DNA from 3 places in the Pseudomonas sp. PL-6 genome. Region 3 is predicted to be linked to each of the others. Evidence: riboswitches for the same ligand, from Rfam matches in the RefSeq annotation. Region 3 holds a riboswitch; each other region holds the start of a gene.
The links. A riboswitch is a leader RNA that binds a small molecule or an ion and turns the genes downstream of it on or off. The one in region 3 is predicted to bind cobalamin.
Positions count from the first base shown of each region.

Region 1: another riboswitch for cobalamin. It lies ahead of cobO (cob(I)yrinic acid a,c-diamide adenosyltransferase); the one in region 3 lies ahead of cobG (precorrin-3B synthase).
Region 2: another riboswitch for cobalamin. It lies ahead of ACW9UL_RS03525 (energy-coupling factor ABC transporter permease); the one in region 3 lies ahead of cobG (precorrin-3B synthase).

Region 1 covers NZ_CM134189.1:3,582,116-3,585,018, forward strand. Annotated here, with positions in the region: gene ACW9UL_RS15160 (cobyrinic acid a,c-diamide synthase CobB) at 1-382, opposite strand, end outside; gene cobO (cob(I)yrinic acid a,c-diamide adenosyltransferase) at 379-990, opposite strand; cobalamin riboswitch at 1,164-1,368, opposite strand; gene ACW9UL_RS15170 (hypothetical protein) at 1,408-1,728, opposite strand; gene ACW9UL_RS15175 (O-methyltransferase) at 1,735-2,394, opposite strand; gene ACW9UL_RS15180 (C40 family peptidase) at 2,391-2,903, opposite strand, start outside.
Region 2 covers NZ_CM134189.1:793,720-796,622, forward strand. Annotated here, with positions in the region: gene ACW9UL_RS03515 (acyl-CoA dehydrogenase family protein) at 1-48, shown strand, start outside; gene ACW9UL_RS03520 (carbonic anhydrase) at 104-847, opposite strand; cobalamin riboswitch at 1,171-1,369, shown strand; gene ACW9UL_RS03525 (energy-coupling factor ABC transporter permease) at 1,425-2,105, shown strand; gene ACW9UL_RS03530 (hypothetical protein) at 2,115-2,837, opposite strand.
Region 3 covers NZ_CM134189.1:38,758-41,660, reverse strand. Annotated here, with positions in the region: gene ACW9UL_RS00210 (cobalt-precorrin-6A reductase) at 1-191, opposite strand, end outside; gene cbiE (precorrin-6y C5,15-methyltransferase (decarboxylating) subunit CbiE) at 188-1,390, opposite strand; cobalamin riboswitch at 1,447-1,639, shown strand; gene cobG (precorrin-3B synthase) at 1,737-2,903, shown strand, end outside.

The sequences.
Region 1 (2,903 bases), 1.7 Mb from region 3:
CGAAGGTCTGGGCCATGGCCGAACCGTCGATCACCCCCAGCACCGGCACGCCGAACTGCCGCGCCAGGTCGGCCGCCGAGGGCTGGCCGTCGAACAGGCCCATCACCCCCTCGATCAGGATCAGCTCGGCCTCGCCCGCCGCCTGCCAGAGCAGGCGGCGGCTCTCCGCCTCGCCGACCATGGCCAGGTCGAGCTGGTACACCGGCGCGCCGCTGGCGCGGGCGAGGATCATCGGGTCGAGGAAATCCGGGCCGCACTTGAACACCCGCACCCGCCGACCCTGACGGCTGTGCAGGCGCGCCAGGGCGGCGGTGACGGTGGTCTTGCCCTGCCCCGAGGCTGGCGCGGCGATCAGCAGCGCCGGGCACTGGCGCGAGGTCAAAACTCCACCCCCTTCTGCGCCTTCACCCCGGCCTTGAAGGCATGCTTGACCAGGCCCATCTCGGTCACCGTATCGGCCGCCTCGATCATCCCCGGCAAGGCGCCGCGCCCGGTCACCACCACATGCTGCGAGAGCGGCCGCGCCTGGATATCGGCGAGCACGGCAGCGAGCTGCAGATAGCCGTGCTTGAGGGCGATGTTCAGCTCGTCCAGCACCACCAGGCCGACGCCCTCGTCGTTCAGCAGGCGCTGCGCAACGGCCCAGGCCTCGCCCGCCTTGGCGATATCGCGCTGGCGATCCTGGGTCTCCCAGGTGAAGCCCTCGCCCATCACGTGGTAGCTGACTTCCTCGGGAAAACGGCGGAAGAAGGCCTCCTCGCCGGTGCTGGCGGCGCCCTTGATGAATTGCACCACGCCGACTTTGATGCCGTGGCCGAGGGCGCGGGCGACCATGCCGAAGGCGCTGCTGCTCTTGCCCTTGCCGTTGCCGCTGTGCACCAGCAGCAGGCCGTACTGGTCCTGGGCCTGGGCGATCTTCGCGTCGATCAGCGCCTTCTTGCGCGCCATGCGCGCCTGGTGCCGGGCGTCGCGATCAGCCGATTCGCTCATCGAAGTTTCCTGGTCTGCGGGCATCCGGGCGCGGGCCGCCGTGCACGACTGGCAAGCTGGCGTGGCGGCATCGTTGCGCTCCCGAACACAGTGGGCTGGACAAGGCAGGCGGAGAACGGCGCGCGCAGGCCACCGGGAAGGCGAGCCCGCACGCCAGACAACGCCCTCCGCGATGCCGTGGACTGCAGCAGGCCGGTCTCCGGGCTTGTGAGCGAGCCTCGCGGGCTAGCGCCGCGCCTTCCCATGCACGAAGCACAGTGGCAATAGAGCGGCGTTTGACTCACCTACCGTTGCGGGGGCAGCGCCGGATTCTGTACCGGCTTCCCTGTTTCACCTCGTACGCGCTTGGCGTCGGGCACCTGAAGCAAGGCGCGCAGGGTAGAGGCTGGCCGCCTCGCCCGTCAACGCCGGCGCGACTCAGTGGCGGGGGACGAAGCCGGCCGGCTTGCGCGCCAGCCACTCGACGAAGCCGCGCAAGCGCTCGTCGCCCAGCAACGCTTCGCGGCTGTTGTAGCTCAGTGCCAGCTCCTTCTCGCTGAACAGCCGGTGGATCTGGTTATGGCAGGCGCGACAGACCCAGAGCGTGGCCGTGATGCGTTCGTGGCGGGGATAGCGCTTCTGCACATAGGCCTTGTCGTGCAGGGCCTTGGGGATCAGGTGGTGACGGGTCAGCGCCACCGACCGCGCGCACAGTTCGCAGGCGTCGGGCTGGGGCGGCAGGCGGATGGCGTCGGCCACGGCGGCTCAGCGCTTGCGGCACAGGGTCAGGCCGTCGCCCAGCGGCAGCAGCGACAGCTCGACGCGCGCATCGTCCTTGAGCGCCCGGTTCAGCGCCTGAATGGCGCGGGTGTCGGCGCTGTCCGGCTGCGGCTGCAACACCCGACCGCTCCACAGGGTGTTGTCGAACAGCAGCAGGCCGCCCTGGCGCAACAGGCGCAGCGCCTGCTCCAGGTAGGTCGGGTAGTTGGCCTTGTCGGCGTCGACGAAGATCAGGTCGAAGTCGCCCTGCCCTTCACCCTCCAGCGCCGCCAGGCTGTCCAGCGCCGGGCCCATACGCCATTGGATACGCTCGGCCAGACCGGCCTCGGCGAAATAGCGGCGCGCGGTGGCGTGGTAGTCGCCGGGCAGGTCGCAGCAGATCAGCTGGCCCTGCGGCCCCATGGCATCGGCCAGGCAAATGGCGCTGTAGCCGGTGAAGGTGCCGACCTCGACGATCCGCCGCGCGCCGACCAGGCGCACCAGCAGGGCCATGAACTGGCCCTGCTCCGGGGCGATCTGCCAGCGCGCCTCGCTCAGCTGCGCGGTTTCCGCGCGCAGGCGGGCGAGCAGCGGCGACTCGCGCAGGGAGACGTCCAGCAGGTACTGGTAGAGCGCGTCGTCGAGCTGCAGGCTGCGCTGGGTCACGGATTGCGCGCCAGTTCGGGGGCGAGCACGCGCTTGGCGTCCAGATAGGCGCGCTGCCAGTAGCTGTTGTCCAGGCTGTCGAGGCGCACCGTGCCGCCCGAAGACGGCGCGTGGACGAAACGTCCCTCGCCGACATAGATGCCGGCATGGCTGACGCCGCGCCCGCCGTTGGTGGCGAAGAACACCAGGTCGCCGCTCAGCAGGGCGTCGCGGCGCACCTTGGGGCTGCGCATGGCGCTCAGCTCGCGGGTCGAACGCGGCAGGCTGATGCCGGCGGCGTCGCGGTAGACGTAGCCGATCAGGCCGCTGCAGTCGAAACCGCCGTCCGGGGTATTGCCGCCGTAGCGATAGGGCGTACCGACCAGGCCGAGGGCGCGGAACAGCACGTCATCGGCGCCGCCCTGGAACTGGCCAGTTGCTGGCGTGTAGCTGGGCTGGGGGGTGGGAGCGCGACTGCTGCAGGCACTCAGCAGCAGGGCGAGAACGAGCAGGGCAACACGGGTCGTGAC
Region 2 (2,903 bases), 750 kb from region 3:
ATCGATGTCGAGGCACTGCTGGCGCGCGGCATGCCGCAGCTGGGCTGAGGGAAGGGGGGATGCGCCGGCCATCCAGCCGGCGCATTATTAGAGGCAGAGGGCTTTAGTCGTCGCTCTCCAGCACTTCTCGGCCATTGAGTGGCTGGATCGGCCGCGCGTTCATCGCGTACAGGTGGCGGAACTGTGCCAGTTGCGCCTGGGACAGCTCGACCGGCTGCTTCAGTACGCGCCATTGCACGTTCTCGCTGCACGGCGGGGTGGTCAGCGAGCCGGCGAAGGCATAGTAGCCCTGCTGCTGCGGCAGTAGGGTTTGCGGGGCGAAGCTGCCGGCCAGCTCGACGTTCTCGCCCGCCCTGGTCGGCATGGCATCGAACACCTGCCCCAGAGCCTGATTCTGCTCGCCTTCCCTGAACAGCACTGCCACCACCGCCAGGCGGCCATCGGCGGCTTGGTGGACGAAGTGCGCGACCATCGGGAATGCCCGCCCGGCGATGTGCTCCTCGCTTGGCGTGTGGAAATGGAACTGCACCAGGCGGTAGGGCTCGCCGTCGATCTCGACGCCGCCGGCATTGGCCAGGTTCACCTGGACGGTGTGGCCGTTGTTCACTACCTCCGCTGGGCTGGCCTGGTAGTCGAACATGATGCGCGGCAGGGAGGCTCGCGTGGCATCGCGGATGTCGATCGGCGATTGGGCATGGCCAATCGCGCAGGTTTCGTAGCCTGGGGCCAGCTGGGACCAGTGTGCGGGGCCCTCCTTGCCCTGGTAGTTCCAGTGCGGTTGCTGCTCGGCAGCCATGGCGCCGGTTGCGAACAGGGCTGTCAACGCGACGATCAGGGGTTTCTTCATATACGCTCTCGTTACCGGATGATGGATCTGCGGGCTCGCGTGATCTGCAGTCGGCGCGGGTGCAGAAATACTACGATTGCCTTGTAATAAATGGTTACACATGCCCGCGCGCAACGTGACGGTTGCCGCACTGGCGGGGAAGCGAGCGCCTCCAGTCAGCATCTGCTCAGCCAGCGAGGCGCTCCTGCCGCGGATGCCCCTCAGCCGTCGCGCCGCGAGCGACAGATCAGTGACAGACCCGGCTCTGGCGGGTTCCGAATCTCGCCGAGGAGCCTGGTGCGGGCGCGGTTGAGAGCGGGCGCTGTCTTTTGTCCGTGCGGCCGGGTAAGGTGGCCGCCGATGGTTTCGGCCCCAGGGTCGGATGAAAAGGGAACAGGGTGCGGCGCCGCGTCGCCAATGCCCTGGCTGCCCCCGCAACTGTAAGCGGCGAACGACGCCCATATGCCACTGGCCCACAGGCCGGGAAGGCGGGCGAAGTGTCGAGCCGCGAGCCAGGAGACCTGCCATCGCCGTCGGGCGCTTGCGCCCATCCCCTCCATCCGGATCGTCGCGCGGTGGGCGCGACCAAGGAACCCTTATGCATATCGAACCCGGCGTCGTCGAAGGCGCCAAGATCCTGCTCAGCTACGCCACTGCCGTCACCGGCCTCGGCCTGACCGCCAAACTGGCCCGCGATGCCATCCGCGACAACGGCGGGGTGGTCGCCCTGGCGCTGCGCAGCCTGTTGACCACCGCCCTGGTGTTCTGCTTCTTCGAGGTCTTGCCGCGTCATCCGGTGGGCGTCTCGGAGGTCCACCTGATCCTCGGCTCGACCCTGCTGCTGCTGTTCGGCGCCGGCGCCGCGGCCATCGGTCTGGCCGTCGGCCTGCTGTTGCAAGGGCTGCTGTTCGCCCAGTTCGACCTGCCGCAGTACGGCATGAACGTCACCACCCTGCTGCTGCCGCTGTGGGGCATCCAGCTGCTGGCCAAGCGCATCGTCGCGCCGGGCACCGCCTACGTGGATCTCTCCTACAAGCAGGCGCTGGCGCTGTCGACCGCCTACCAGGGCGGCATCGTCGCCTGGGTGGCGTTCTGGGCCTTCTACGGTCAGGGCTTCGCCGGCGACAACCTGGCGGCGGTGGGCAGCTTCGGCCTGGCCTACATGAGCGTGATCCTGATCGAGCCGCTGATCGATCTGGGCGTGCTGGCCGCGGCCAAGGCGCTGGCGCGTTTCAGCCAGGGCCCGCTGTTCAACGTGCGCCTGCATCAGGCCGCCTGACCCGCAACGCTACTTGCGGCGCTGCCAGATCATCTTGCCGGTATTGCTCTCGGTGACCAGGTACGGGTCGCTGAAGCGATAGTAAGCGGCGGGCTGGTAGTCGGCGGCGCCGTCCAGGCGCACCTGCAGCACGCCGTTGTCGCTGCGCCAGCGGCCGCGGTACTGCAGTTCGCCCGGGCTGTTGAAACTCCAGTCGCTGCCGCCGCCGGCCGCCAGGCTCCATTGTGCGACGCTGCCGTCGGCGCCCAGCTGCAGGGTCAGCAGGGTGGTGAAGGCGGCGAAGCTGGCGCCGCCGCTGTTGATCTGCTTCTCGTGAATCCAGGTGCCGATCAGCGCCGGGTCCAGGCGTTTCGCCGCGACTGGCGCGTCGGCCGGCGCGCCACGCTGGAACAGCGCCTGGCGCTCCAGCACCTGGCCGTTGCGCGGGTCGCGCGCGGCGATGCTGACGTTGAGCATGGCGTTGGCGTAGGTGGCGTTCATATTGGCGATCACCAGCCCGGACTGCGGGTCGCTGATCTCGGCGCGCAGCAACTGGCCGTCGTAATGACCCTTGAGGTTCAGGCGCAGACGCTGGTTTTCCACATACTGCCCTTCCACCGTCTGGCCCTGGCTGTTCAGGATCAGTTCGGCCGGCAGGCCGTCGAGGTTGGCGTGGTAGTGGCCGTCCAGCTCGCCGGCGAGCAGGACGGGAGCGAGCAGGGGCAGCAGGAGCAGGCTGAGCAGGCGTGGCATGGGGCGACCCTCGGGCAGGCGCTATGCGGCTAAGCCTAGTCGCTTGACCGCGGGGCCGCCCCAGGC
Region 3 (2,903 bases):
TCGATGCCTTCGCTCAGAATAAAGGCAGCCAGGCCTTCGACCCCGCCAAAGCCGCCGACGCGCACGCGGCAGGCCAGGTCGTCCGGCACGCGGCCGAGGCCGGCCAGGCTGTAGATGGTTTCCGGCCCCAGGCGACGGGCCAGGCGCAGGGCCTCGGTGGTGCCGCCGAGCAGCAGGAGTCGCGCGCTCACGCCTTGCGCACCGCCAGCAGGGTGATCGGCAGCGCCGCGCGCCAGGTGTCGAAGCCGCCCAGCGGCTGCGCCTGGGCCACAGTGAGCCGCAGCAGCTCGCCACCCTGCTGCTCGCGGAAGGCGACCAGCGCCGCCTCGCTCTGCAGGGTCACGGCATTGGCCAGCAGGCGCCCACCCGGCTTGAGTGCTGCCCAGCAGGCGTCCAGCACGCCAGGCACCGTGACGCCGCCACCGATAAAGATCGCATCCGGTGCCGGCAGCCCGGCCAGCGCCTCGGGCGCGTGCCCGGCGACCAGTTGCAGCCCAGGCACGCCGAGGGCATCGCGGTTGTGGCGGATATGTTCCTGACGCCCTTCGTTGGCCTCGACGGCGATGGCGCGGCAAGCCGGGTGCGCGCGCATCCACTCGATGCCGATGGAGCCACAGCCGGCGCCGACGTCCCACAGCAGCTCACCGGGCAGCGGCGCCAGGCGCGCCAGGGTCACCGCGCGCACGTCACGCTTGGTCAGCTGGCCGTCGTGGCGGTAGGCCTCGTCCGGCAGACCGCAGGTCGGCGGCAGCAGTTGCGCACCGGCGTCGGCCAGGCATTCCACCGCCAGCAGGTTGAGGTCGGCGCCCCGCGGCAGGTTCCAGCTCGCGGCCAGGCCATCGATACGGCGCTCCTCCGGCCCGCCCAGATGCTCCAGCAGGGTCAGGCGACTGGCACCGAAACCACGGGTGCGCAACGCTGCGGCGACCTGTGCGGGCGTGTCGCCATCGGCGCTCAATACCAGCAGGCGCAGGCCGGGAAACAGCCGGGCGTTGAGCGTGGCCAGCGGCCGCCCGACCAGCGACAGCACCTCCACCTCCTGCAGCGGCCAGCCCAGACGTGCCGCCGCCAGCGACACCGAGGACGGCGCCGGCAGCACTAGCAGCTCGTCGGCCGCCACCTGGCGCGCCAGGCTGGCGCCGACGCCATAGAACATCGGGTCGCCGCTGGCCAGCACACACAGCGCCTCGCCACGCCGCGCCAGCAGCGGTTGCAGGTCAAAGGGGCTGGGCCAGGTTTCCCGCTCGCCACCGATGCACGGCGGCAGCAAGGCCAACTGGCGCGGCGCGCCGACGATGCGCGTAGCCGCCAGCAGCGCGCGGCGCGCGGCCTTGCCCAGGCCGGGGTAGCCGTCTTCGCCGATGCCGACCAGGGTCAACCAGGGTTTCATCCAATGTCCTCGCGCAAGCCCGACGGAGCGCCTGTCCGCGCTCCGGGCAAAGCGGGCATAATAGCGCCTTCGTCGGTGCCCTTGAGTCGATACGACTCCGCAACGGGCCTAAGAGGGAACACGGTAAAACCGTGGCTGCCCCCGCAACTGTAAGCAGCGAGTCCAATGCAATCGGCCACTGGGTAACCGGGAAGGCGCGGCGGACGAAGACCTGTCAGCCAGGAGACCTGCCGACGAACGCTGGTCGCGAGTGCCAACATCGGGCGGGGTGTACCGATGCCATGGAGTCCCCCTGTGGGCGGATTTCGCTGGTTCGGTCGCCGCGTCGTTAGCCACAGGTGACCCTTTGCTCGCGCCCGTTCGCCCTTCCGCCTGCCCCGGCCTGCTGCGCATCGTCCCCGCGCTGGACGGTGGCATCTGCCGCATCAAGCTGCCCGGCGGCGTGCTGTGCAGCGCCCAGGCGCGGGCCATTGCCGAGGCCGCGCGGCATGGCGCCAGCGGTGTGCTGGAGCTGACCAATCGCAGCAACCTGCAGATCCGCGGCGTGCTGCCCGGCCAGGAAAGCGCGCTGATCGACGCCCTGCTGAGCGCCGGCCTCGGCCCGCGCGTGGCCGCCGCCGACGATGTGCGCAACCTGCTGCTCAGCCCCGCTGCCGGCCTCGATCCGCAGGCGCGGATGGACGTGCGTCCGCTGGCGGCCCAGCTGCTCGACCTGCTGCAGGACAGCCCGGCGCTGCACGCGCTGTCGGCCAAGTTCGCCCTGCAACTGGACGGCGGCGAAGCCCTGGCCATGCGCGAACACCCCCACGACCTGTGGCTGGCCGCCGACGACGAGCACCACCTGCTGCTGGGCCTGGCCGGCTGCCCCATGGACACGCCGCTGGCGCGCATCGAGGCGAGCCAGGCGCTCGAACTGGTGCGCCAGCTGCTGCTGCTGTTCCTCGAGCTGGCCACGCCCGAGCAGTCGCGCATGCGCCAGTTACTGGCACAGATTCCGGCCAACGAACTGCTGCAGCGCCTGCAGGCACGCCTGGATTTTGCCCTGCAGCCGGCACCGGCCACCTGGCAGCCTGCCGCCGCCGTCGAGCGCGCGCCGGCTGGGATTTATCCACAGGCGCAGGCCGGCCTGTGCATGGTGGCCGCCGGCGCCCAGCTGGGCCGGCTGCACGCCGAACAACTGACCACGCTGGCCGAGCTGAGCGAGCGCTATGGCGACGGCGAGCTGCGCCTGACACCCTGGCAGGGTCTGCTGCTGGGCAACGTCCCCGAAGCCCGCGCCCGCGAGCTGCTGGCAGCGCTGGATCAGCTGGGCCTGCTGACCCAGGCCGACGAGCCGCTGCTCGGCCTGGTCGCCTGCACCGGTTCGGCCGCCTGCGCGCGCGGCCTGGCCGACAGCAAGCGCCACGCCCTGCACCTCGCCGAGCTGCTGCGCGCAAGCCACGCCCGCCCGCAAATACACCTCAGCGCCTGCCCGCGCAGCTGCGCCAGCGCGCGGGTGCAGCCCTACACATTG